DNA from 3 places in the Rahnella sp. Larv3_ips genome. Region 3 is predicted to be linked to each of the others. Evidence: predicted binding sites of a transcription regulator. Region 3 holds the regulator's gene; each other region holds the start of a gene.
What was found. The regulator PhoB, encoded in region 3, activates phosphate uptake and scavenging genes when phosphate is short. The targets are predictions, from matches to a motif close to CTGTCATAAAACTGNCNNAT.
Positions count from the first base shown of each region.

Region 1: the regulator PhoB is predicted to act here: its motif matches at 5,654-5,673, upstream of pstS (phosphate ABC transporter substrate-binding protein PstS).
Region 2: the regulator PhoB is predicted to act here: its motif matches at 1,308-1,327, upstream of ED901_RS20525 (MIP/aquaporin family protein).

Region 1 covers NZ_MJIB01000021.1:340,415-348,032, forward strand. The annotation lists gene atpD (F0F1 ATP synthase subunit beta) at 1-687, shown strand, start outside; gene ED901_RS21065 (F0F1 ATP synthase subunit epsilon) at 721-1,143, shown strand; gene glmU (bifunctional UDP-N-acetylglucosamine diphosphorylase/glucosamine-1-phosphate N-acetyltransferase GlmU) at 1,415-2,782, shown strand; gene glmS (glutamine--fructose-6-phosphate transaminase (isomerizing)) at 2,915-4,744, shown strand; partial or broken gene rluF (23S rRNA pseudouridine(2604) synthase RluF) at 4,844-5,569, shown strand; gene pstS (phosphate ABC transporter substrate-binding protein PstS) at 5,780-6,820, shown strand; gene pstC (phosphate ABC transporter permease PstC) at 6,915-7,618, shown strand, end outside.
Region 2 covers NZ_MJIB01000021.1:222,584-230,201, reverse strand. The annotation lists gene glpK (glycerol kinase GlpK) at 1-250, opposite strand, end outside; gene ED901_RS20525 (MIP/aquaporin family protein) at 296-1,144, opposite strand; gene zapB (cell division protein ZapB) at 1,732-1,971, shown strand; gene rraA (ribonuclease E activity regulator RraA) at 2,035-2,520, opposite strand; gene ED901_RS20510 (1,4-dihydroxy-2-naphthoate polyprenyltransferase) at 2,641-3,567, opposite strand; gene hslU (HslU--HslV peptidase ATPase subunit) at 3,666-5,000, opposite strand; gene hslV (ATP-dependent protease subunit HslV) at 5,013-5,543, opposite strand; gene ftsN (cell division protein FtsN) at 5,659-6,615, opposite strand; gene cytR (DNA-binding transcriptional regulator CytR) at 6,718-7,618, opposite strand, start outside.
Region 3 covers NZ_MJIB01000005.1:687,831-695,448, reverse strand. The annotation lists gene sbcC (exonuclease subunit SbcC) at 1-2,664, opposite strand, end outside; gene sbcD (exonuclease subunit SbcD) at 2,661-3,899, opposite strand; gene phoB (phosphate response regulator transcription factor PhoB) at 4,116-4,805, shown strand; gene phoR (phosphate regulon sensor histidine kinase PhoR) at 4,827-6,146, shown strand; gene ED901_RS12085 (cobalamin-independent methionine synthase II family protein) at 6,412-7,515, shown strand.

The DNA of each region.
Region 1 (7,618 bases), on a different contig from region 3:
GATGAAGGTCGTGACGTCCTGCTGTTCATCGATAACATCTACCGTTACACCCTGGCCGGTACTGAAGTGTCCGCACTTCTGGGCCGTATGCCTTCTGCGGTAGGTTATCAGCCAACACTGGCGGAAGAGATGGGCGTTCTGCAAGAACGTATCACCTCAACTAAAAGTGGTTCTATCACCTCCGTACAGGCCGTTTACGTCCCTGCGGATGACTTGACTGACCCATCTCCAGCCACCACCTTCGCTCACTTAGATGCGACCGTGGTACTGAGCCGTCAGATCGCGTCTCTGGGTATTTACCCGGCGGTTGACCCACTGGATTCCACCAGCCGTCAGCTGGATCCACTGGTTGTTGGTCAGGAACACTATGATGTGGCTCGTGGCGTGCAGTCCATTCTGCAACGTTACCAGGAACTGAAAGACATCATCGCGATCCTGGGTATGGACGAGTTGTCAGAAGATGACAAACTGGTTGTATCCCGTGCGCGTAAGATTCAGCGTTTCCTGTCCCAGCCATTCTTCGTGGCCGAAGTCTTTACCGGTTCTCCGGGCAAGTTCGTATCGCTGAAAGATACCATTCGTGGTTTCAAAGGCATTATGGACGGCGACTACGATCACCTGCCGGAACAAGCGTTCTACATGGTTGGCACCATTGAAGAAGCAGTGGAAAAAGCCAAGAAACTGTAACGCTAGTTTGTTGTGGTATTGAGAGAGGATGACATGGCTGAAAAAGCTTACCATCTGGATGTTGTCAGTGCGGAAAAACGTATGTTTGCCGGCATGGTACAAAAGATCCAGGTGACGGGTAGCGAAGGCGAACTGGGTATTTTCCCGGGGCATGCTCCGCTGCTCACCGCCATCAAGCCTGGCATGGTGCGCATTGTTAAAGAACACGGGGAAGAAGAGTATATCTATCTTTCCGGCGGCATCCTTGAGGTGCAGCCGAATGCAACAACCGTGTTGGCTGATACTGCAATCCGTGGGCAAGACCTCGACGAAGCGCGCGCGCTTGAAGCTAAGCGCAAAGCGGAAGAACATATCAATAGTTCTCACGGCGACGTTGACTACGCTCAGGCGTCAGCAGAACTGGCCAAGGCGATCGCGAAACTTCGCGTTATCGAACTGACCAGGAAAGCGATGTAAAGACATCAGTTTAAAAGGCGACCTTTGGGTCGCTTTTTTTTTGCCTTTAAATAAGCCACTTTCTAGCATTTGTCCGAAAGCGAAACAGGGCTTTTAATGGAATACTTGCCGGATAAGTGGGCGTTTTACCCTCAGATTTTTTGCTGTAGTCTATAGCGTGTACAACCCTTACAGGCTGCGGCCTGCGGGTGGTTTTTGAAGCGAAATATGTAGTAATCCGACCATTGAACGGGTTACTTTTGTCACTCAAATTGGATTTGTCAGGTTACCTATGTCGAACAGCGCACTGAGTGTCGTGATCCTTGCCGCAGGCAAGGGGACACGCATGTACTCCAACCTTCCTAAAGTTCTTCATTCATTGGCGGGTAAGCCAATGGTGCAACACGTTATTGACGCGGCCACTCAGGTGGGGGCGAAAAACGTGCACCTGGTTTATGGCCATGGTGGCGACTTGCTGAAGAAAAATCTGGCAGGCAGTGATCTGAACTGGGTATTGCAGGCGGAGCAGTTGGGCACCGGCCACGCAATGCAACAGGCAGCGCCTTTCTTTGCCGATGATGAAGATGTGCTGATGCTGTACGGCGATGTCCCGTTAATTTCGGTCGATACGCTGGAAAAATTGCTCAAAGCGAAACCGGAAGGTGGCATTGGCTTACTGACCGTTGTGCTCGAAGACCCCACCGGTTATGGCCGGATTGTGCGTGAAAACGCCACGGTGACCGGGATTATCGAACAGAAAGATGCCAGCGAAGAACAGCTTAAAATCCAGGAAATCAATACCGGCATCCTGGTGGCTAACGGTGCCTCTTTGAAACGCTGGCTGAGCAAACTGAACAACAACAATGCGCAGGGTGAATACTACATCACCGATATTATTGCGATGGCGCATGCGGAAGGTCACCAGATCGCTACCGTACATCCTGCGCGCAACAGCGAAGTGGATGGCGTAAATAACCGTTTGCAACTTTCGCGTCTCGAGCGCGTATATCAGAGCGAACAGGCCGAGCGTCTGCTGCTGGAAGGCGTCATGCTGATGGATCCGGCGCGTTTTGATCTGCGTGGCGAACTGTCTCACGGTATCGACGTGCTGATCGACACAAACGTGATTATCGAAGGCCACGTAAAACTGGGCGACCGCGTCAAAATCGGCGCTGGCTGCGTGCTGAAAAATTGCGTCATCGGCGATGACTGCGAAATCAGCCCTTACAGCGTATTCGAAGACGCCGTGCTGAAAAGCGGCTGCACGGTCGGGCCATTTGCCCGTCTGCGTCCCGGCGCTGAGCTGGCTGAAAATGCCCACGTCGGCAATTTCGTTGAAATCAAAAAATCACGTTTAGGCAAAGGCTCTAAAGCCGGCCATCTTTCCTATCTCGGCGATGCTGATATCGGCGATAACGTGAATATCGGCGCGGGCACCATCACGTGTAACTACGATGGCGTGAACAAGAGCAAAACGATTATTGGTAACGATGTTTTCGTCGGTTCTGACACCCAGTTAGTGGCGCCGGTGAGTATCGGTAACAACGTGACCATCGCGGCGGGCACCACTGTCACGCGCGATGTTCCCGACAACGGTTTACTGTTAAGCCGGGTGCCTCAGGTGCATAAACCTGACTGGCAAAAACCGGTGAAGAAATAATAAGCATTACATAATAATCCCCAACTTCTACAAGGCTCGGGGAACCGCAGGTACACCGGAAAACGGGGCTCGCGGATAAATCAGGTCAGGCATCAAAAAAGGTCCGAAAGACCTTCAATAGGAATAAAACTGATGTGTGGAATTGTAGGCGCAGTAGCGCAACGCGATATTGCTGAAATTCTGTTAGAAGGTTTACGCCGTCTCGAATACCGCGGTTATGACTCAGCCGGTCTGGCTGTGATTGATGCGGAAGGGAAGATGGGGCGTTTACGTCGTGTCGGCAAAGTACAGATGCTGGCTGATGCACTGGATCAACATCCCTTGCACGGCGGCACCGGCATTGCTCACACCCGCTGGGCAACGCACGGCGAACCTTCAGAAGCGAATGCCCATCCTCATGTATCTGATTATATTGCGGTTGTGCATAACGGCATCATCGAAAACCACGAGCCTTTGCGTGAATTGCTGATCGAGCGCGGTTACCGTTTTGATTCTGAAACGGATACCGAAGTGATCGCGCATCTGGTGCATTGGGAACAACTTCAGGGCGGCACGCTGCTGGAAGTGGTTCAGCGTGTTATCCCACAACTGCGTGGCGCATACGGCACCGTCGTGATGGACAGACGCGATCCGTCCGTTCTGGTCGCTGCGCGCTCCGGCAGCCCGCTGGTGATTGGCCGTGGCGTGGGTGAAAACTTCATCGCTTCAGACCAGCTGGCGCTGCTGCCTGTTACCCGCCGCTTCCTGTTCCTGGAAGAGGGTGATGTGGCAGAAGTTAAACGTCGCTCTGTCAGCGTGTATGACAAAAATGGTCATGCCGTTGAGCGCGAAGAAATTGAATCTAAAGTGCAGTATGACGCCGGTGATAAAGGCGTTTACCGTCACTACATGCAGAAAGAGATTTACGAACAGCCGCTGGCAATCAAAAACACCCTGGAAGGACGTTTCAGCCACGGTGAAGTGAACCTGAGCGAACTGGGTGAAAAAGCTGACGATATTCTGTCACGCGTTCAGCACATTCAGATTATCGCCTGCGGGACGTCGTATAACTCAGGCATGGTCGCGCGTTACTGGTTCGAAGCGCTGGCCGGCATGCCGTGTGATGTGGAAATCGCCTCCGAATTCCGCTATCGCAAATCCGCCGTGCGTCCGGGGAGCCTTATCATCACGCTGTCTCAGTCCGGGGAAACGGCTGATACGCTGGCTGCACTGCGCCTGTCTAAGGAGCTGGGTTATCTCGGTTCTCTGGCTGTCTGTAACGTTGCCGGTTCCTCGCTGGTGCGTGAATCCGATCTGGCGCTGATGACCAAAGCGGGCACTGAGATCGGCGTGGCTTCCACCAAAGCGTTCACCACTCAGCTTACCGTTCTGCTGATGCTGGTAGCGCGTATGGGCCGTCTGAAAGGCATGGCGCCTCAGGTTGAGCACGATATTGTTCATGCACTTCAGGCATTGCCAGCGCGTATTGAACAGATGTTATCGCTGGATAAAACCATCGAATCTCTGGCAGAAGGTTTCTCTGACAAGCATCACGCCCTGTTCCTCGGTCGTGGCGATCAATACCCGATCGCGATGGAAGGTGCGCTGAAGCTCAAAGAGATCTCTTACATTCATGCAGAAGCCTATGCTGCTGGCGAGCTGAAACATGGCCCGCTGGCGCTGATTGACGCCGATATGCCGGTGATCGTGATTGCGCCAAATAATGAACTGCTGGAAAAACTGAAGTCGAATATCGAGGAAGTGCGCGCCCGTGGTGGCCTGCTGTATGTCTTCGCCGATCAGAATGCCGGTTTCACCGACAGCGAAGGCATGAAAATCATCCAGTTGCCTCACGTTGAAGAGATTGTTGCACCGATTTTCTACACCGTTCCGCTACAGCTGCTGTCCTATTATGTCGCGCTGATTAAAGGGACTGACGTAGACCAGCCACGTAACCTGGCGAAGTCCGTCACGGTAGAATAAGACTCTGCTCCTTCCGTTGCTAGCGCCCCTTGCGGGCGCTTTTTTTATTTCTGAGCAGCAACAGGGTATAGTCCGCCTTTAACTGAAAGGCACTGCTGAATGCTGACCACTCCTTCCGTTCGAATTAACAAATACATAAGCGATAGCGGCATGTGTTCGCGCCGTGACGCCGATCGTTACGTCGGGCAGGGGCTGGTCTTTATCAACGATAAGCAGGCGGGATTTGGCGCGCCAGTATTTCCGGGTGATGTGGTGAACGTGAATGGCCAACAGATCGGGCTGCGCGACCAGGATGACCTGGTGCTGATCGCCCTGAACAAACCGGTGGGGATCATCACCACAATGGATGACGGTCTGGCGGATAACATTGGTTTGCTCATCCGTCACAGCCAGCGCATTTTTCCCGTCGGGCGTCTGGATAAAGATTCGCACGGGCTGATTCTGCTGACCAATAACGGCGATGTAGTGAATAAGATCCTGCGCGCCGGTAATGATCACGAAAAAGAGTACGTGGTGACCGTTAACAAACCGGTGACCGACGCATTGATTCTCGGTCTGAGCGCCGGTGTCCCGATTTTGGGAACCGTAACGAAAGCCTGTAAAGTGATCAAAGAATCAGATGACGTCTTTCGTATTACCCTGGTGCAGGGGCTTAACCGTCAGATCCGCCGCATGGCGAAATATTTTGGCTATGAAGTCACACGGCTTGAGCGCGTGCGGATCATGAATATCCATCTTGCCGCGCTGCCGCCGGGGGAATCGCGCGAGTTAACCGGCGAGGAGCGGAGTGAGTTGTTCAGGCGTATCGAACATTCGGTTTCCGATCAATAATCGCCCTGAAAGCCCGTTTTACCCCCAAAACCATCCCCTGTTTCCTCTGGATTGCCCACTTCGGTCCAATTGTGACCGCTGTCATAAAACTGTCATATAACGTACATTTTACTGTCACCTAATTGTCCTATTTTCCTCCTGTGCCAAACACTTTAATTAACGTCGACATTAAGTCGGGAAGTTTAAAACCACCAGGAGTGGAACATGAAATTGATGCGTAACACCGTCGCCGGTTTTGTAGCAGCGACTTTTTCCCTCACAGCAATGTCTGCTTTCGCTGCCAGTAATCTGACTGGTGCTGGCGGTACCTTCCCTGCCCCTGTTTACGCCAAGTGGGCGGATGCTTACCAGAAAGAAACCGGCAACCAGGTGAACTATCAGGGCATCGGTTCTTCCGGCGGCGTGAAACAAATTATCGCCAAGACTGTCGATTTCGGTGCCTCTGATGCGCCGATGAAAGAAGAAGATCTGAACAAAAACGGCCTGTTCCAGTTCCCAACCGTAATCGGTGGTGTGGTACTGGCGGTAAACATCCCTGGGATCACATCCGGTCAACTGACGCTGGACGGCGCAACGCTGGGTGATATCTATCTCGGCAAAATCAAAAAGTGGAACGACGCGGCGATCACTAAGCTGAACCCGGGCGTGAAACTGCCAGACACCAACATCGCGGTCGTTCGCCGTGCTGATGGCTCAGGCACCTCTTTCGTGTTCACCAGCTATCTGGCGAAAGTGAACAACGAGTGGAAAGAGAAAATCGGTTCAGGTTCTACCGTTAACTGGCCTACCGGTCTGGGCGGTAAAGGTAACGACGGCGTCGCGGCCTTCGTACAGCGTCTGCCAGGCTCCATCGGCTACGTAGAATACGCTTACGCTAAACAGAACAACCTGGCATACACCAAACTGGTTGATGCTGACGGTAAAGCGATTTCCCCGACGGAAGAATCCTTCAGCGCAGCAGCCAAAGGCGCTGACTGGAAGAAAACCTTCGCTCAGGATCTGACGAATCAGAAAGGTGATAACGCCTGGCCAATCAGCTCCACCACCTTCATCCTGATTTACAAAGACCAGGCCGATGCAGCGAAAGGCACTGAAGTGCTGAAGTTCTTCGACTGGGCTTACAAAAACGGCAACAAACTGACGACCGATCTGGATTACGCCGCACTGCCTGACTCTGTTGTTGAACAGATCCGCGCAGCCTGGAAAACCAACATTAAAGATTCCAGCGGTAAAGCACTGTACTAGGATCTGACCTTACGTCTGATATAGAGTACAAGTCTTCTGCTTCATTCCCTCTCCGGCCGGGGAGGGAATTAAATCTGAATTAAAAGAGAGTGGTATGGCTGAATACAAGCCGGCTATTAAGGCACCAAGCAAAAACGGTGACATCATCTTCGGCGCGCTGGTCAAACTGGCTGCGCTGATCGTGTTATTAATGCTGGGCGGTATTATCGTCTCGCTGTTTATTGCTTCCCTTCCAAGCATCGAAAAGTTTGGTTTATCCTTCCTGTGGACTAAAACCTGGGATGCCCCGAACGAACAATTCGGCGCACTGGTACCGATTTACGGCACCGTGGTGACCTCGATTATCGCCTTGCTGATTGCCGTACCGGTCAGCTTTGGTATCGCATTATTCCTCACCGAACTTGCCCCTAACTGGATGAAGCGCCCGCTGGGTATTGCTATCGAACTGCTGGCGGCCATCCCCAGTATTGTTTACGGCATGTGGGGGCTGTTCGTCTTTGCACCGCTGTTTGCGCAGTATTTCCAGACGCCTGTCGGTGACGTGCTCTCCGGCATTCCGATCGTCGGCGCCTTGTTCGCCGGTCCCGGTTTTGGTATCGGTATTCTGGCCGCCGGTGTGATCCTTGCCATCATGATCATCCCTTACATCGCCTCTGTGATGCGTGACGTGTTTGAACAAACGCCGGTGATGATGAAAGAGTCTGCATACGGCATTGGCTGTACGACGTGGGAAGTGATCTGGCGCATCGTGCTGCCGTTCACCAAAAACGGCGTGATTGGCGGTGTGATGTTAGGCCT
Region 2 (7,618 bases), on a different contig from region 3:
CGATACCGGCGATCTGATCGGAGTTGATGTCGGCTTTCGCCAGCACTTCCACCAGCACCGAGCTTTGGGAAGACCAGATTTCCATCGGGTCATGTTCCACCCAGCCGGATTTCGGGTAGATCTGGGTGAATTCGCGCTGTGAAACGCTGACGATGTTGGCATCGTGATCCAGAACTACGGCGCGTGAGCTGGTTGTACCCTGATCAAGTGCGACGATGTATTTTTTTTCGTGAGTCGTATCTGCTGACATAATTTTCATCCTGCGAATAAGTTAGCTTTGGAACAGTTTAGCCGATCAGGCTTTACGCTGTTTGGAAGGCTGAGGCGCTTTTTCATCTGCAATATCATTGATCTGATGTGGCAGATGACGACCAATCAACGCTTTGTACGCGATGGCACCGAGTGAAGCGCCGAGCAGCGGGCCAAAAATCGGAACCAGGAAGTAAGGAATATCACGTGCACCGGTGAAGGCGACTTTGCCCCAGCCAGCGAAGTAAGCGAACACTTTCGGACCGAAATCACGCGCAGGGTTCAGTGCGAAGCCGGTTAACGGACCCATTGAAGCACCGATAACCGCGATCAGAATACCGATCAGCAGCGGAGCCAGCGGGCCGCGTGGAATGCCGTTGCCGTCATCCGTCAGGCCGAGGATCAACGCCATCAGAATGGCAGTGATCACCGTTTCAACCAGGAAGGCCTGCAGTACGCTGATGTGCGGGTTTGGATAGGTGGAGAAGATACCGGCCAGATCCAGACTTTCGACACTGCCGCGCACCATATTATGGCTTTGCTCGAAATCGAAGAACAGGTTGTAGTAAAGACCGTAGACCAGCGCTGCGGCACAGAAGGCACCGGCGACCTGCGCCACGATGTATGGCAGAACTTTGCGTCCTTCAAAGTTTGCAAACAAACATAACGCGACGGTCACCGCCGGGTTCAGGTGTGCGCCTGAAATCGCTGCGGTCAGGTAGATGGCCATTGCCACACCCAGACCCCAGATAATGCTAATTTCCCACTGGCCAAAGGTAGCACCGGCCAGTTTCATTGCTGCGACACAACCCGCACCAAAGAAAATGATAAGCCCGGTACCCAGAAACTCAGCGATGCACTGACCTTTTAATGTGGAACTCATGGTTTGGCTCATAGTTGGATCCTGCTAAGGATGATGTTAATGGTTAGTTATAGTTTTTCTGTTATGCGTACGTGAACGTAATCGGATTTTGCCGTTCATCATTAAATGAGAACGTAATGTGAATTTATCGTTAACGAGCATAAACGAGAAATAGCGAAATCAATTTTTGTGTGTTGTGTCATAAAAATGAGCGATTTCGCGTGTTGAAAGGTCCTGCCGACCGGTAAAAAGCCCACGCCGTGACATTCCCGTGAAGGCTGTGAAGCTAAACGCGCATGTCGGATGGCGCTCAGGGTATTCGGTATTCGCTGACATTTCTGGAGGGTGACTCTGCTTTTTAAGCATTTCCTGATACTCAGCCTGTGAAAATTGCAACAGACTGCGTGCAGAGAGGGGTTCTTGGTAGACAGGGCAAGGCTGGCTACATACAATCACTCGTTAAGACACCCGCCGTTTTTTTGAAATCCCGGTGAAGTTCAAACGTTATTGCGATTTGAATTTATTATAGAAATCGGCGAAGTGCAGGAATTTTTGAGCCGTGTCCGGACGATGCGGCAGAACATAAGATGTGCGCCTTGCGAACATAAGGGGACCGAAAAATGTCATTTGAAGTATTTGAGAAACTAGAAGCTAAAGTTCAGCAAGCGATCGATACCATTACTCTGTTGCAGATGGAAATCGAAGAACTGAAAGAGCAAAACAACACCTTGTCTCATGAAGTTCAGCAGGCGAGTGGTAATCACGAGTCGCTGGTGCGCGAAAACGCACAGCTGAAAGAAGAGCAACACGTCTGGCAGGATCGTCTGCGTGCACTGTTGGGAAAAATGGAAGAAGTCTAACGGCTTCATTTTCCAAATAAAAAAGGACGCCCAGGCGTCCTTTTTTGTTGCTGTAAGCGAAGGTTATTCGATATCGAGCGGGTCTTCTGACAGGATGATACCGGTGTTATCAGCATACAAGTGGTCGCCGGAGAAGAAGGTCACGCCGCCGAAATTAACACGAATGTCGCTTTCGCCGATCCCCTCACTGCCTGCGCCAGCCGGAATGGCCGCCATAGCCTGAATGCCAAGGTCGAGCTCTTCCAGGTCATCCACCTGACGAACTGCACCGTAAATCAAAATGCCTTCCCATTCGTTTTGCAATGCCTGACGTGCCAGACCGGCATCAAGTAATGCACGACGAACAGAACCGCCGCCATCGACCACCAACACGCGGCCACGACCATTCTCTTCCAGCAGGTCATAAAGCAAGCCATTGTCTTCGAAACACTTCACTGTCGTGATTTGCCCGCCAAATGAAGTACGGCCACCAAAGTTGGAGAACAGGGGTTCGACAACATTCACTTCTTCATGGTAGATATCGCAAAGTTCGGAAGTATCGTATTTCATAGGATTTCATCTGGTTGCTGCATGAACGTTCAGTATATCCCTTATCGGCGGATGTTGGCAAAATCATCAATTGTTAAATGTGAAAAGTGACCCGATTAGCGCACGCCCGGCCACTTTTCTTCAATTCAGTAACAGACCCACTGCAAACAATACGTTAGTCAGTAACGCAGCTTTTACCATGTGCTCCAGCAGAGGGCGTACTTCCATTGAGGTTTTTGCGCGATTCACCCGGCGGATATGGATTGCCAGCACCGGTAAGGCCAGAAGAAACAGCCAGCCGGTCCAGTGATGCAGATAAACGGCAGAGAATACCGCCAGACAAATTGCGGCGGCAATCAGAATCACCGTGTGATAACGACGCGCATTGACCGGCCCCAGACGGACGGCCAGCGTGTTCTTGCCATTGGCGCTGTCGGTGTCGATATCACGCAGGTTGTTAATGTTGAGCACCGCAGTGGAGAGCAGGCCGGTCGCCGTCGCTGGCAGCATCACAATCCAGTCGAAGTATCCCGCCTGCAAATAGAACGTACCGGCAACGCTTATCCAGCCAAAGAAAATCAGCACCGAAATATCACCGAGGCCCATATAACCGTAAGGGCGCGTCCCCACGGTATAGGTGATTGCCGCGCCAATCGACAGCAGCCCGAGGATCAGAAAACCGACAACGTCGCTGGGTTTATGACAGGCCACGGCGATCAGCGCGACGCCACAAATAATGGTCAGCGCGATGGTGAGCATAATCGCGTGTTTCATTTGTGAGGCGGTAATCATCCCTTTTTGCATGCCGCGCAACGGCCCGACGCGATCAGGCGTATCGCTGCCTTTTTCGGCATCGCCATAATCATTCGCCAGATTGGACAGGATTTGCAGACACCCGGCGGTGAGCAGCGCCAGCAACGCCGTCAGCGGATGGAAAACGCCTTGCAGGCTGGCAATGGCCGAACCCATCACGATAGAGGCAAAAGCCAGAGGCAGCGTTTTGGGACGCAGGCTTTCGAGCCAGGCGCGGGCGGGCGTCGTCGGAGTGCAGGGAGTCATAGTGCTCATAGATGGATTCGCTCAGGTGAACAAGTCAGTCCGAAATCTAAAAAAAATCAGGGAGGCAAACGCCTCCCTGAAGATCACTTTCGGAACGTATGAGCAAATTATAAGATAAAACGGCTCAGATCTTCATCAGCTACCAGCTGATCAAGATGGCTTCTAACATAATCTGCATCAATGTTTATGGAAATACCGTTGCTTTCGCTCGCGTCGTAAGAGATATCTTCCATCAGACGCTCAAGAACCGTATGCAAACGACGGGCACCAATGTTTTCGGTGGTTTCGTTGACCTGCCATGCGGCTTCGGCGATACGGCGGATACCGTCAGCGGTGAAATCAATGGTGACGCCTTCGGTCGCCATCAATGCTTTGTACTGATGAGTCAGCGAAGCACTCGGTTCGGTCAGAATGCGTTCGAAGTCTTCAGTCGACAGCGCCTGCAGTTCAACGCGAATAGGCAGACGCCCCTGCAGTTCAGGGATCAAATCTGACGGGCTGGCAGTCTGGAACGCACCGGAAGCGATAAACAGGATGTGATCTGTTTTCACCATGCCGTGTTTGGTAGAGACTGTACAGCCTTCCACCAGCGGCAGCAGGTCGCGCTGAACACCTTCGCGGGAAACATCCGGGCCGGAGCTCTGGCCGCCGCGTTTACAGATTTTGTCGATCTCATCGATAAACACAATACCGTGCTGCTCGACGGCTTCGATCGCCTGTTCTTTCAGATCTTCCGGATTCACCAGTTTTGCCGCTTCTTCTTCAACCAACAGCTTGTAGGCTTCTTTGATTTTCAGTTTGCGCGGTTTTTGTTTCTGCCCGGCCATGTTCTGGAACATGGACTGAAGCTGGTTCGTCATCTCTTCCATGCCCGGCGGAGACATGATTTCCACGCCCACAGGACCGGAAGCCAGACTGATTTCAATTTCTTTGTCGTCGAGCTGGCCTTCACGCAGTTTTTTGCGGAAATTCTGGCGCGCGGCAGAAGGTTCCTGCGTTTCGTCTGCCTGGCCCCAGTTGTTTTTTGCCGGCGGGATCAGCACATCCAGAATACGTTCTTCGGCCAGTTCTTCGGCGCGGAAACGGTTCTTTTCGATGGATTGCAGACGCACCATTTTCACGGCGGAGTCGGTCAAATCGCGGATAATAGAATCCACTTCTTTACCGACATAACCGACCTCGGTGAATTTGGTCGCTTCGACTTTGATGAACGGTGCGTTCGCCAGTTTCGCCAGACGGCGGGCGATTTCGGTTTTACCCACACCGGTCGGACCGATCATCAGAATGTTTTTCGGGGTGACTTCATGGCGCAGCGCTTCGTCGAGCTGCATGCGACGCCAGCGGTTACGCAGGGCAATGGCCACGGCACGTTTCGCTTTGTCCTGGCCAATGATGTAGCTGTCTAGTTCGCTGACGATCTCGCGCGGGGTCATCTCAGACATAATTTTCGATCCTTACGCTTTAGAAGACAATTCTTCGATGGTGTGGAATTGGTTGGTGTAGATGCAGATGTCACCGGCGATACTCAGCGATTTTTCCACGATGTCGCGGGCGCCCAGCTCTGAGTTTTCCAGCAGTGCGCGGGCTGCTGCCTGTGCATAAGGGCCACCGGAACCAATGGCGATCAGATCGTTTTCTGGCTGAATAACATCACCGTTGCCGCTGATGATAAGCGACGCGTTTTCATCGGCGACGGCCAGCAGCGCTTCCAGACGGCGCAGCATACGGTCGGTACGCCAGTCTTTCGCCAGTTCTACGGCCGCTTTCACCAGATGACCCTGATGCATTTCCAGCTTGCGCTCGAACAGTTCAAACAGCGTGAACGCATCCGCTGTACCGCCAGCAAAGCCCGCGATCACTTTATCGTTATACAGGCGACGTACTTTTTTTACGTTGCCCTTCATGACGGTATTTCCCAATGTGGCCTGGCCATCACCACCGATAACGACCTTGCCGTTGCGGCGTACACTTACAATTGTTGTCACGAGCGGTTCCTCGTTGCAGACGGGAAAGATCCCCGCAGGCTTGTGGGACACGCTGGGTGTCTCACAAGCTTACGAGGCATATTGAAAGTATAGATTGGGGAAGGATTACGGGTTTTCAACCCCCGGTTGCGAGGGGAATGCAACCGGAGATGCCTGCGTTCTTCAGGCGGGCTAAGGTGCTGTCGGCACCGGAACGATTGTTATAAGGGCCGATCACCACACGATTCCAGCCACCGCCGGTCGTGATACGGCCTTCAAAACCTTCAAAGGCCAGCTTCGCACGCTGAGATTCTGCCTGCTCGGTGCCGTGGAAAGAACCGCACTGAACCATAAAGCGCTGGGTCTTTTCCTGCTCTTTAGGTTTCTCCGGCGTCACCTGTGTGATGGCGGCCGGTTGCTGTGTTTTAGGCTGTTCTTTCACGGTTTCTTTCGGCACAGGTTTAGGTTTCTGCTGTACCGGTTGTGTCTGAGCCTGAGCCTGAGCCTGAGGTGCGCGTACTGGCTGCGTTTGCGGCGTGTACGCAGGTTGTTGCTGAACCTGGCGCGGCTGAGTCTGCACCGGCTGTTGCTGTGCATAGGTCGGTTGCTGCTGTTGCTGAACCTGACGCTGCGCAGGTGCCGTCGGCGTACGCGTGACCTGATTTGGATCGTTATACGGCACTTCAGACAGCTGTGTCGGCGTCTGGCGCATATCGGCCTGCATTTGCTCAAGCAACTGGCGCTGTTCCGGCGTCAGCTGAGTTTTGGATTCCACCTGACCACCCGCCGTCGGTTCTGTGGGCGTGGTCACACCCATCTGGCGGTTTTCCAGTTCTTTAATATAACGCCAGCGTTCTTCAGGCTTAGGAGGCAATCCGTTACCCGGACGGACAGGATGCGTTGGCACCACGACCGCTTCTTCATGCTTATTGTGAGCAATAAAATAGAGGCCACCGACAAACACCACCAGCACCGCAACGGCTAACACCACCATGGTTTTGGAGATCGTTGTGGAATTGCGTTTTTTACTCCGGCTGGTACTTTTCCGCCGCGCTCCTGAGCGCCCACGGCTTACATAGTCTTTCTGTGCCACTATCGTTTCGCTGTGTCGTGATGATTAAAGAAGAAGTGCGTCATGTTACTTAACCCTGAACATTTACTGAAATTAAAACTTCATGGTGGGATAAAAAATGACTCACGCTTTGGGCGCCGCAGTACTTTCACGCACGATGAGTTCGCTGTCGAGCAGCAGTGAACCGTTTTGTACCGGATTTCCCTGCAACTGCTCGAGTAATAATAACATGGCCTGACGACCCAGCTGGAACCTTGGCTGCGCCACGGTGGTCAGCGGAGGATCGGTGAACTGGCTGGCCTTGATGTCATCGAAGCCGACAATCGACAGATCTTGCGGAATACGCAGCCCCATTTTCTTTGCCTGGAACATGGCGCCAATCGCCATCACATCGTTGTGACAGAAAATCGCCGTCGGCGGTGTCGGCAGTGACATCAGCTCTGTCAGCGCCAGCGCGCCTGATTCATAGCTGAAATCACCATGAACGGTCAGAGCGCTCTCGACGCTCATGCCATTACGACGCAACGCCTGAATATAACCTTGTGAACGGTACTGGCACAGCGGCATATGTTTCGGCCCGGCGATACAGGCAATGCGCTGATGACCCAGCTTCAGAAGATAATGTACGGCTTCAAATGCGGCAGTCAGGTTATCAATGTGAACGGTCGGCAGTTCAAGTTCCGGGGCAAATTCATTGGCCATCACCATCGGCGGCAAATTTCGCTGTTCTTCTTTACTGGCATCGAAAGGTAAATCCGAGCCGAGCAGAAGCATGCCGTCAATCTGTTTGGTGATGATCAGATTGATGAAGGTTTTTTCTTGCTGGTTCTGGTGAGCGCAATCGCCGATCAACACCAGATAGCCACTTTGCGCGGCGGTGCGTTCGATCCCCTGGATCAAATCTGCAAAAAACGGATCGCAGATGTCCGGGACGATCACCAGAATGGTGCGTGATTCATTGCGTTTTAAATTGCGCGACATGGCATGGGGCGAATAGCCCACGGCCATGACGGCCTGATCCACT
Region 3 (7,618 bases):
GAGTTTATTGGTTATTTCGCCCAAACGTTGCTGTAAGGCTTTCAGTTGTTGCGCCAGTTCCGCCTGTTGCGCCGTCAGGGCTTCGAGATCGTTTTCTGTTTCACTCAGATGGGCAGGGCGGGCAAGACGATGTTTTTCCAGCTGTGCTTTGGCATCGCTCAGCAATGCGTTCGCCTGCGCCAGCTGTTGTTGCAGATGTTCTTTGCGCTGCTGAAGTTGCTGATGCAGTACATCGTCGAGCAGGGCCAGTGTCACCGCGGCTTCATCGGCAAATCCGCTGGCGCTCAGCGCTTGTTGCCACACCTGTTCCGCCCGCTTCAATTGCTCCGTAGCCTGCAACTGTTGCTGCTGCGTACTCGCCAGCTGACCGGCCAGCTTATCGCGCAGTTCCTGCGCTTTTTGCAGCGCGCCCTGTGCGTCACTGACCGCTTTTTCCGCCGCCTGTTGTTGCTGATGTAAGTGCTCGCGAACCTGCGCCACCTGGCGGTCACCGAACAGTTCAAGGCGTTTGGCATTCAGTTCAGAAAGAGATTTCTCACCTTCCGTGAACAGCTTTTGCAGCCGCGCAAAGTCCTGCTGAGTTTTTGCCTGCGTCTCTTCCAGTCGGGTAACGCGTTCGGTCAGCAACACGCTTTGCTGCTGCACTTTCTGCTGCGCGTTCAGGGCGTCATTCAGGGCATCTTTCGCCTGCTGCAACGCCCGCGCCAGCTGTTCGTGCTGGTTAATCAGATCCTGTGACTGCTGTTCTTCTTCGTCGCGTTCCGCCAGCCACTGCTGAATGGCCAGGGTATCCTGCAATCCGAATGTCAGGTTCAGCGGCGCGCTGAGTCGCTGCCAGTTTTCGGTATGCGCATTCAGTTGCTGGCTTTCCTGCTCCAGCTGGGTTTGCACGCGTGTTTGCTGTTCTTTCAGACTTTTGATTTTCGCTGCCAGCTCAATGCCGCTGGCTTTTGCCGCATCGAATTCCAGCTGCATTTTCTCGACTCGCAGCGCCGTTTCAGAAGGTTTAACCTCCTGATAGTGTTCAATGGCCGGATGGGATGTGGAACCGCACAGCGGGCAGGCTTTGCCGCTTTGCAGATTGGCTCGTTCAGCTTCAAGGCTGACGATCAGCATTTCCTGTTTATGCAATGCTTTGACGTCGTTCAGGTGCTCCAGCTGTTTCTGACATTGCAGGCGGATCGCGCCCAGACGCAGTTCTTCTTCGGCCAGCTGCGTCTGATATTGCGCCAAATCTTTTTGCTGTTGCTGCACGCGCTGGTTCAGCTGAGGGAAAATCTGCGCGAGTGAATACAGCTGCTGGCGCACCGGGCGCAGCTGCGCCAGCTCTGTTTGCCGTTTCTGCCATGCTGCCAGCGGATGCTGTTTTTCCAGCTCAGCCTGACGCTGTTGTGCGGCGTTCAGCGCCTCGGTCAGCGCGGTCTGGCGGGTCTGATGCTGGCGGCTTTCTTCGTCCAGTTTCTGACGTTCGGCGGTCATTTGCACCCGCGTCGCGTTATGCTCACTGACCAGTTTCTGCACGTCACTGACCGACTGTTGCGTATCGGCCAGTGATTTACGCCACTGGATAATTTCGCCATCCAGCGGCAGGATTTTTTCTTCAATCAGCGTCTGCGTCTGACGCTGTTCTTCCGCCTGTTTCAGCCGTGCGGTTTGCGCCTGTTCCACCGCCAGAGTCAGCGGCGTCATTTGTGCAATTTGCTGTTCCTGTTGCTGCGTGAGCTGCGCCAGTTGCTGCACAAGACGTTGCGATTCATCCTGACAACGCTGGCGATCATTGAGTAACGGACGCAGTTTTTCTGCCGGTTCGCTACGTGCCAGCTGCTGCAATTGCGGCGCGGCAGCCAAATTTTCCTGCTCGGCGGCGCTCAGTTGCTGCTGAGACTGCTGAAGTTTTTGCTGCACCTGCTGCCACTGTTGCAGCCAGTTAAGATCCTGCTGGCGCTGCTGCGCCTGCCGGCTGAGGCTGATTTCCTGTGCGTTCAGCTCAGTCAGTTCTGTTTCCAGCGCCTGGCGCTGTTCTTCGCTAAGCAGTTCGATACCGGCCATGCGTTGATGCAAACCGTCCAGGGTGACGCGTGCCTCTTTATGTTGTTCAAACACGCGTTCGGACAGCAGACCGTAGATTTCGGTACCGGTGAGTTCTTCCAGCAGTTCGGCGCGGTCGTTAGCGTCGGCATTCAGAAACGCCGCGAACTGGCCCTGCGACAGCATCATCGATTTGGTGAAACGGCCAAAATCCAGTCCGGTCAGTTCGGCGATAGCATCAAGTTTATCGCGCACTTTATCCGCCAGAATTTTGCCGTCGGCCAGCAAGGCCAGCTCGACTTTTGGCGCCTGTAAATTGCCGTCCGGTGAGTTTTTCGCGCGTCGCTGGCTCCAGAATGCGCGATAGCCGATGCCTTTCACTTCAAACTCCACTTCGGCCAGTGATTCGGCGGTATGGCGGGTCATCAGTTCATTCTGACTTGGCGTGACGTTCAGGCGTGGCGTCTGGTGATACAGCGCCAGACAGATGGCGTCGAGCAGGGTGGTTTTCCCCGCACCGGTCGGGCCGGTGATGGCGAATAAACCGTTGCTGGCGAACGGCTCGGCGGTGAAATCAATTTTCCATTCGCCTGCCAGCGAGTTCAGGTTTTTTAAACGCAGGCTGAGAATTTTCATTGTGCGCTGCCCTCCGTGCTCTGACCGCTGGTGACCTGTTCGACAACCTGGGCGAACAGCGTGCGCATCCGCGTCTGGCGCGGTTCATCCGTATCCGCTTCCAGCGACAATCTGCGCTCAAAAACGTCGCTGACGCTCAGCTCGCTGAGGGTCTCTTTTTCCTGCTGATCGATGCTGTGAATCCGTTGTTCTTTACTGCGGCGCAGTAACACGACCTCCACCGGCAGTTCGGCGGTCAGCGCCTGAATGCGGCGCTGAATGTCGCTGAGATAATCCTGCGTCGCCACTTCAATATCCAGCCAGACCGGTTTTGTGGCATCGCCTCCGGTGAAGTGCGCCAGCTGCTGTTCAATCTCCGCCAGCGAGCCTTTGATGATTTGCATCGGCTGGAAAACGGGGATCTCCAGCGTGTCGATGGCGTTGAGCGTGGCACCGTCGAAATCCAGCAGATAGACGCTTTTGGCTTTGCTCAGCTCATCAAAACTGAGCGGAATAGGGGAACCGCTGTAACGGATATGTTCCGTTTTCGCCACGCACTGCGCGCGGTGGATATGGCCGAGCGCGACGTAATCTACCGGCGGGAACGCCTGCGCCGGAAAGGCATCAAGAGTCCCAATATAGATGTCGCGCACGGAATCAGAGGTGCTGACGCCAACGGTGGTCAGATGGCCGGTGGCGATGATCGGCAGCGGCAGACCCAGTTGGTCGCGTTTGGCCTGCGCAGCGTGGCACAGCGCATCATAATGCGCGGCAATGGCTTCCTGTAAGGCCAGCTGTTTGTCGCTGCCGGATTGCCCTGCCTGACTGGCGATTAAATCGCGCGGGCGTAAAAAGGGGATCGCGCACAGTACGGCTCCCGGCGTACCATTGCGCTGATTTAACACCAGCACTTGCTCAGACAGATCTTCGCCGACGGTGGCGATCACCCGGGTATTGAGACAGGAAAGCAGCTCGCGGGACTCATTTAACGTGGCGACGGAATCATGATTACCGGCCAGCACAATCAGCTGACAGCCGGTGCGTTGTAATTCCACCACGAAGCGGTTATACAGTTCGCGGGCATAGCTCGGCGGTGAGCCGGTATCGAAAATGTCACCGGCCACGATCACGGCATCAACCTGATGATTTTCCACCTGTTCCGTCAGCCAGCGCAGAAAGGCCTGGTGCTCGGCGGCGCGGCTTTTGGTAAAGAAATACTGGCCAAGATGCCAGTCTGAGGTGTGGATCAGGCGCATGAAACTCCCTGTGGTTCGCGGTGCGGTAACAATGGCGCAAAGTATAAACGCCGACGGGGGACGATGTCCTGAGAAAATCGGACGCATTTCAGCAAGATGGCTGTTAAATTGCCGGGTAATGAACCATCCTTTCTATTCATAAATCTGTCACAAAACTGACGCATAATGGCGCCCGCAATCAAATAAAAGATCGCTAACCTATTGGCAGGACCTACGATGGCTAGACGTATATTAGTGGTTGAAGACGAAGCTCCTATTCGTGAAATGGTGTGTTTTGTACTGGAACAAAATGGCTATCAGGCTGTTGAAGCTGAAGATTTTGATTCCGCGGTGGCCCAGCTGGTCGAGCCTTATCCTGAGCTTATCCTGCTCGACTGGATGTTACCGGGCGGTTCCGGTATTCAGTTTATTAAGCACCTTAAACGTGAAGCCCTGACCCGCGAAATCCCGGTGATGATGCTGACCGCACGCGGTGAAGAAGAAGATCGGGTGCGCGGCCTCGAAGTGGGTGCCGATGATTACATCACCAAACCGTTTTCTCCGAAAGAACTGGTTGCCCGCATCAAAGCGGTAATGCGCCGCATTTCTCCGATGGCGGTGGAAGAGGTGATCGACATGCAGGGGCTGAGCCTGGATCCTTCCTCTCACCGGGTGATGGCCAACGAGCAGGCGCTCGACATGGGGCCGACCGAATTCAAATTATTACACTTCTTTATGACCCACTCAGAACGTGTTTACAGCCGCGAACAGTTGCTGAATAACGTCTGGGGCACTAACGTTTATGTGGAAGATCGCACCGTGGACGTGCATATTCGTCGTTTACGTAAAGCGCTGGAAACCAGTGGACATGACAGAATGATTCAGACTGTCCGTGGCACGGGATACCGTTTCTCAACGCGTTATTAATCCCCACAGCGGAGAATCTGTGTGTTAGAACGTTTGTCATGGAAACGGCTGGCCGGCGAATTTTTCCTCTTTTGCCTGCCAGCGATCATTCTCGGCATTTTTGTCGGCCATTTTGGCTGGCTTCTCTTTGCGTCGCTGCTGGCGGCGCTGGGCTGGAACTATTACAACCAGCTTAAACTCTCACATTGGCTGTGGCTTGACCGCAGCATCACCCCGCCAAACGGGCGCTGGAGCTGGGAGCCGCTTTTCTACGGGCTGAACCAGATGCAGATGCGTAACCGTCGTCGTCGTCGCGAATTAGGGCAATTAATTAAACGTTTTCGCAGCGGTGCAGAATCGTTACCTGATGCAGTGGTGCTGACCACCGAAGAGGGCAATATTTTCTGGTGTAACGGTCTGGCGCAGGAACTGCTCGGCTTTCGCTGGCCGGAAGACAACGGGCAGCACATCTTTAACCTTTTGCGCTATCCGGAGTTTCGCGCCTGGATCCAGGCCCGGGATTTCAGCCGTGCACTGAATCTTCAGCTGAATAATGAGCATTACGTGGAGTTTCGCGTGATGCCTTATTCTGAAGGGCAATTACTGATGGTGGCGCGGGATGTCACGCAGATGCGTCAGCTCGAGGGCGCGCGACGCAACTTCTTCGCTAACGTCAGCCATGAGCTGCGTACGCCGCTGACCGTTTTGCAGGGCTATCTGGAAATGATGGAAGACGCCAAGCTGGAAGAGCCGTTTCGTTCCAAAGCGCTGGATACCATGCAGGAGCAGACGCGACGCATGGACGGGCTGGTAAAACAGCTGCTGACGCTGTCGAAAATAGAAGCTTCTGCCAATATGGATTTGCACGAGAAAGTCGATATTCCGGTGATGCTCGGCATGCTGGAGCGTGAAGTGCAGACGCTGAGCGGCGGTCAGCATGAGGTCGTATTCCGTATAAACGACAAGCTGAAGGTCTTTGGCAACGAAGATCAACTGCGCAGCGCGGTTTCCAATCTGGTGTACAACGCGGTCAATCACACCCCGGCGGGCACCCGCATTGAAGTCAACTGGCAGCAAACGCCGCACGGCGCGCAGTTCCAGATAAGCGACAACGGGCCGGGTATTGCGCCTCAGCACCTTCCGCGCCTGACCGAACGTTTCTATCGCGTAGACAAAGCGCGCTCCCGCCAGACCGGTGGCAGCGGGCTGGGCTTAGCGATCGTCAAACATGCCCTGAGCCATCACAACGCCAGGCTGGAAGTCATGAGCGAAGTGGGTGTCGGCACCCGCTTTATGTTTACGCTGGCGCCGCGGTTGATTGTTCCGCAAGACGCCGGTGCGCAAGCTTCCATTAAGCCTTAATCCTCTCAAGCCTGTTATCTGCGGATTTCAGGCTTTCTTACTCTTCCAAATGAACATTTCCTCTAAATGAACATTCTTCCCACTAACGTGAATTTTATTCACGTCCCATGAAGATTCCTCTGTTGCTGATAAGCGTGCTGCATGACACTATCCAATCAAAGACGTTTAGACATCCAGATGTCTATATATAACGCAACGCAATTATTTACTTTGTAAATCATTGGTATTCCGCCATACGCCGCGGGGTGCCTAAAAGGAGTCATGCATGCAACGTACAACCCCTCCATTCCGCGCCGACGTTGTCGGCAGTTTTCTGCGCCCGCTGGCGATTAAAGAAGCGCGTAAACAGTTTCAGGCCGGCGAGATTGATGCCGCTCAGCTGCGCGCTGTGGAAGACACTGAAATTCGTCGCGTGGTGGATTTGCAGCGTGAAGCCGGTCTGCAAGTGGTCACTGACGGCGAATTCCGCCGGGCGTGGTGGCACTTCGATTTCTTCGAAGGGCTGGACGGCGTGGAAGGTTACGACGCGGTGCAGGGGATCCAGTTCAACGGCGTACAAACGAAAGCACGCAGCATCAAAGTGGTCAGTAAACTCGGTTTTGGCGCACACCCGATGCTGGAAGATTTCCGCTTCCTGAAAAGCATCAGCGGCAGCGCGGTGCCCAAAATGACCATTCCAAGTCCGAGTGTGATGCATTTTCGCGGTGGCCGTGACGCCATCAGCAAAGAGGTTTACCCCGACCTGAAAGCGTATTTTGACGATCTGGCACAGGTTTACCGTGACGCCATCAGGGCGTTTTACGATGCCGGTTGCCGTTATCTGCAACTCGACGACACGGTCTGGGCGTACCTGTGTTCAGAAGATCAGAAGAAGCAAATCCGCGAACGTGGGGATTCTCCGGAAGAGTTAGCACGCACTTACGCTGACGTGCTGAATAAAGCCATTGCCGGGAAACCCGACGATCTGGTGATTGGTCTGCATGTTTGTCGTGGCAACTTCCGCTCCACCTGGATTTCAGAAGGTGGCTATGAACCGGTCGCGGAGATCCTGTTTGGCGGCGTGAACATCGATGCTTTCTTCCTTGAATATGACAACGAGCGTTCCGGTGGTTTCGAGCCGCTGCGCTTCATCAAAAAAGGCCATCAGCAGGCGGTTCTGGGATTGATCACCACAAAATCCGGCGAACTGGAGCTGGCGAAAACGGTGGAAGCGCGTCTTGCAGAAGCGGCTGAGTATCTGGATATCAACCAGATTTGCCTCAGCCCGCAGTGTGGTTTCGCCTCGACAGAAGAGGGCAACAGCCTGACCGAAGCGCAGCAGTGGGAAAAATTAAAACTGGTCGTCGATATCGCTGCGCGCGTCTGGTAAAGGCGTCGCCGGTTATTTATTGACCTCATTAATCTGCTGGATATCGTGCGTGAAATTGCCCGTTCGTGGTGATTTCACGCACTTTTTGCCTTTTCGGGGCATA